Regions from separate parts of the Pseudomonas sp. GW821-FHT07F01 genome, predicted to be linked through region 2. Evidence: predicted binding sites of a transcription regulator. Region 2 holds the regulator's gene; the other holds the start of a gene.
The links. The regulator sigma-54, encoded in region 2, starts transcription at its own class of promoters, with help from an activator protein. The targets are predictions, from matches to a motif close to ANTGGCATNNANNTTGCTNT.

Region 1: flgB (flagellar basal body rod protein FlgB) is a predicted target of sigma-54. The motif match lies at 784-803, and genes of this name have one in related genera.

The regions. Positions count from the first base shown of each region.
Region 1 is NZ_JBWKQO010000005.1:671,863-674,264, forward strand. It holds gene cheR (protein-glutamate O-methyltransferase CheR) at 1-593, shown strand, start outside; gene flgB (flagellar basal body rod protein FlgB) at 845-1,252, shown strand; gene flgC (flagellar basal body rod protein FlgC) at 1,256-1,699, shown strand; gene flgD (flagellar hook assembly protein FlgD) at 1,715-2,402, shown strand, end outside.
Region 2 is NZ_JBWKQO010000007.1:234,803-237,204, forward strand. It holds gene hpf (ribosome hibernation-promoting factor, HPF/YfiA family) at 1-153, opposite strand, end outside; gene AC07R1_RS26140 (RNA polymerase factor sigma-54) at 279-1,772, opposite strand; gene lptB (LPS export ABC transporter ATP-binding protein) at 1,955-2,402, opposite strand, start outside.

The DNA of each region.
Region 1 (2,402 bases), on a different contig from region 2:
GCGACACCTACCCATTCGAGGTGTTGAAGAACAAGGTGCTTCCCGAAGCCATCAAGGCCAGCCCCAACCAACGCTTGCGCATCTGGTCGGCGGCCTGTTCGTCGGGGCAGGAGCCCTACTCGCTGTCGATGTCCATCGATGAGTTCGAGCGTAGCAACATGGGGCAGTTGAAGATGGGGGTGCAGATCGTTGCCACTGATCTGTCCGGGACCATGCTCAACAACTGCAAGACCGGTGAATATGACAGCCTGGCAATTGGACGTGGCCTGTCGGCCGAGCGCCTGCAGCGTTACTTCGACCCCAAGGGGCCGGGGCGCTGGGTGGTCAAGGCGCCGATCAAGAGCCGCGTGGAGTTCCGCTCGTTCAACCTGCTGGACAGCTACGCCAGTCTCGGCAAGTTCGACATCGTGTTCTGTCGCAATGTGTTGATCTACTTCTCGGCGGAGGTCAAGAAGGACATCCTGATGCGCATTCACAGCACCCTGAAGCCTGGCGGCTACCTGTTCCTGGGGGCTTCCGAAGCCCTCAATGGGCTGCCGGATCATTATCAGATGGTGCAATGCAGTCCGGGCATCATCTACCAGGCCAAGTAGCCAGCAGATCGTCGTACCGAAAAAGGAGGCCATTGGGCCTCCTTTTTTGTGCCTGCAATTATCTGACGCGCCGGCTGAAAGCGGCAGGGTGGTTGCCGCTTTGCCGGTGTTTCGCGGAAATCCGTTGCCGCTTTTCTGGCATTGCCGCCTTGCCGTCGCCGGCAAACCCTTGAAATACGGGGTTTGATGACTTGGCACGCAGCTTGCTATATCCGAGTTACGAAAAATCAGGTCACCCAAAGGTTTCCGCCATGAGCATCAGCTTCGATAAAGCGCTCGGTATCCACGAACAGGCCCTTGGCTTTCGCGCCAAGCGTGCCGAAGTTCTGGCCAACAACATCGCCAACGCCGATACCCCGAACTACAAGGCTCGGGACCTGGACTTCTCTGCCGTGCTTGCCGAGCAGAATCAGAAGGCCCAGAACGGTACCTTCGCGTTGAACATGACCAACAACCGGCATATCGAAGCCCAGGGCTTGAGCAGTGGTGATGAATCGCTGCTGTATCGCACCCCGATGCAACCTTCGATCGACCAGAACACCGTGGACGCCCAGCTGGAGCAATCGAGCTACGCGCAGAACTCGGTGGATTTCCAGGCCAGCTTCACGCTGCTCAACAGCAAATTCAAAGGGCTGGTAGCAGCCCTGCGCGGAGAGTAATCCATGTCCCTCGCCAGTGTTTTCAATATTGCCGGTAGTGGCATGAGCGCCCAGACCACCCGTCTGAACACCGTCGCCAGTAACATCGCCAACGCCGAGAGCGTCTCGTCGAGCATCGACCAGACCTACCGCGCTCGTCACCCGGTGTTTGCCACCATGTTCCAGGGGGCGCAAAGCGGCGGCAGCGACTCGCTGTTCCAGAACCAGGACGCTGCCGGCCAGGGCGTGCAGGTGCTGGGTGTGGTCGAAGACCAGAGCAACCTCGAAGCTCGTTACGAGCCGAACCATCCCGCCGCTGATGCCAAGGGTTATGTCTACTACCCCAACGTCAACGTGGTGGAAGAAATGGCCGACATGATTTCTGCCAGTCGTTCGTTCCAGACCAACGCTGAAATGATGAACACCGCCAAAACCATGATGCAGAAGGTCCTGACCCTGGGTCAGTGATAAGGGGCGAAGACCATGAGCGTTACTGATACCACCAACGCCCCATCCCTCAAGGATATCCTGGCGAATTCGTCGAAAACGACGAGCAATACCAGCGCCGACGGCCTGGCCGCGGCGACCAACAGCGCCACCGGCAAACAGAGCCTGGGCAAGGACGCATTCCTCAAGCTGCTGGTAACCCAGCTGAACAACCAGAACCCGCTGGATCCGCAGGACAACAGTGCTTTCGTTGCCCAGTTGGCGCAGTTCTCCACCCTGGAAGGCATCACCACCCTCAACTCCTCGGTGAATGCGATCACGGGTAACTACAAGTCTTCCCAGGCCTTGCAGGCTTCGTCCCTGGTGGGGCGCTCGGTCATCGTGCAGACCGGCACCACCCAGGTCGACACCAGCAAGAGCATGACCGGTTCGGTCACCGTGCCATCCAGCGTGAACTCGGTCACCGTGACCGTCACCGACAAGGACGGCAATACCGTCAAGACCATCGACATGGGCAGCCAGAAGGCCGGCAACGCCAGCTTTGTCTGGGATGGCACCAAGACTGACGGCACCAAGGCGGATCCGGGCAACTACACCTTCAAGGCCAGCACCACCATCGATGGCAAGGGCACTGATCTGATCACCTACCTGCCGGCCACGGTCAATAGCGTGACCATCAGCCAAACCGGCGGCGAGTTGATGTTGAACCTCGCCGGCATGAGCA
Region 2 (2,402 bases):
TTCGATTTTCTGCTTCAGCTTCTCGACAGCCATGGTGACCTGCACATTGGTAATCTTGTCGAAGTGCCTCTCCAGCCGGTCGAGTTTTTCGCCGATGTAGACGCGCAGGGGTTCAGTCACTTCGAGTTGGTGTCCACTGATGTTGACTTGCATACAGCTTCTCCTTCGTTGCCAGTGCATAACGCGGCAGGCTGGGTTGCCTGCCACCTAGACTACGTTTGAAAACGGCACCGGGCCCTTTTCAAACACACTCTGAAACGCTGTGGCCAGCCCTGCGGCTACATCAACCGCTTACGTTCGCTGGAAGGCGCGATCCCAAGGGATTCGCGGTACTTGGCGACGGTACGACGGGCTACCTGAATGCCTTGTGCCTCCAGTAAACCAGCGATCTTGCTGTCACTCAACGGCTTTTTCTGATTTTCCGCGGCCACCAATTTTTTGATGATCGCGCGGATCGCCGTGGACGAGCATTCACCGCCTTCCGAAGTGCTGACGTGGCTGGAGAAAAAGTATTTCAGCTCATATATGCCCCGTGGGGTATGCATGAATTTTTGCGTGGTCACCCGGGAAATCGTCGATTCGTGCATGCCCACCGCCTCGGCGATATCGTGCAGAACCAGCGGCTTCATCGCTTCATCGCCATATTCGAGAAAGCCGCGCTGGTGCTCGACGATCTGGGTGGCGACCTTCATCAGGGTTTCATTGCGGCTTTGCAGGCTCTTGATGAACCAGCGGGCTTCCTGCAACTGGTTGCGCATGAAGGTGTTGTCGGCGCTGGTGTCGGCGCGGCGTACAAAACCGGCGTACTGGGCGTTGACCCGCAGGCGCGGCACGGATTCCTGGTTCAGTTCCACCAGCCAGCGTTCGTTGTCCTTGCGCACTATGACGTCCGGGACCACGTATTCGGCTTCGCTGGATTCGATCTGCGATCCGGGGCGGGGGTTGAGGCTCTGCACCAGCTCGATGACCTGGCGCAGCTCATCTTCCTTGAGCTTCATGCGCCGCATCAGCTGGCTGTAGTCGCGGCTGCCCAGGAGGTCGATGTAGTCACTGACCAGGCGCTGGGCCTCGCCCAGCCAGGGCGTTTTCGCCGGCAGCTGGCGCAGTTGCAGCAACAGGCACTCGCCCAGGTTGCGGGCGCCGATGCCCGCAGGTTCGAATTGCTGGATGCGGTGCAGGACGGCTTCTATCTCGTCCAGTTCGATGTCCAGTTCCGGATCGAAGGCTTCGAGGATCTCCTCGAGGGTTTCGTCCAGGTAGCCCTGATTGTTGATGCAGTCGATCAGGGTCACGGCGATCAGGCGGTCGGTGTCCGACATCGGCGCCAGGTTCAGTTGCCAGAGCAGGTGGCTCTGCAGGCTCTCGCCCGCGGAAGTGCGGGTGGTGAAGTCCCACTCGTCGTCATCGCTGCTGGGCAGGCTGCTGGCGCTGGTCTGGTAGACGTCTTCCCAGGCGGTGTCGACCGGCAGTTCGTTGGGGATGCGCTCGTTCCACTCACCGTCCTCGAGGTTGTCCACCGTGGGGGCGGTTTCCTGGTAGGAGGGCTCCTGGATCTCGGTATTGGGTTTGGACTCGGTGTTGTCGGCCAGGGGGTCGCTGTTGTCGAAGTCGTCGCCTTCTTCCTGGCGTTCGAGCATCGGGTTGGACTCCAGGGCTTCCTGGATTTCCTGTTGCAGGTCCAGGGTCGACAATTGGAGCAGGCGGATGGCCTGTTGCAGCTGCGGTGTCATCGTCAGCTGCTGGCCCATTCTAAGGACTAGCGATGGTTTCATGGCAGGGGCTTAACACCTTATTTGCCGGCGCACATGCGCCATCCACTACAGGGCGCCGGAGCGCCAAACATAAGCAAATTATATGCCTGAAACTGAAGTGTTTGCCTAGAGCGCTGTAACAATAAAGTTTGTAGGGTTTTATTGTTCCCGGCGCCCTGGCGTCCAGCCCAACACATCAGCCCTTACAGGCGGAACTCATGGCCCAGATAGACTTCCTTGACCAGTTCGTTGGCCAGGATGGTCTCGGAGTCGCCTTCGGCGATCAGTTGCCCGTCGTTGACGATGTAGGCGGTCTCACAGATGTCCAGGGTTTCCCGGACGTTGTGGTCGGTAATCAGCACCCCGATGCCCTTGGCCTTGAGGTGGTGGATGATCTGCTTGATATCGCCCACCGAGATCGGGTCGACACCGGCGAAGGGTTCGTCCAGCAGGATGAACTTGGGCGCGGTGGCCAGGGCCCGGGCGATCTCCACGCGGCGCCGCTCACCACCGGACAGGCTCATGCCGAGGTTGTCGCGGATGTGGTTGATGTGGAATTCCTGCAGCAGGCTTTCCAGTTCCTGGCGACGGCCGGCCTTGTCGAGCTCCTTGCGGGTCTCGAGGATGGCCATGATGTTGTCGGCCACCGAC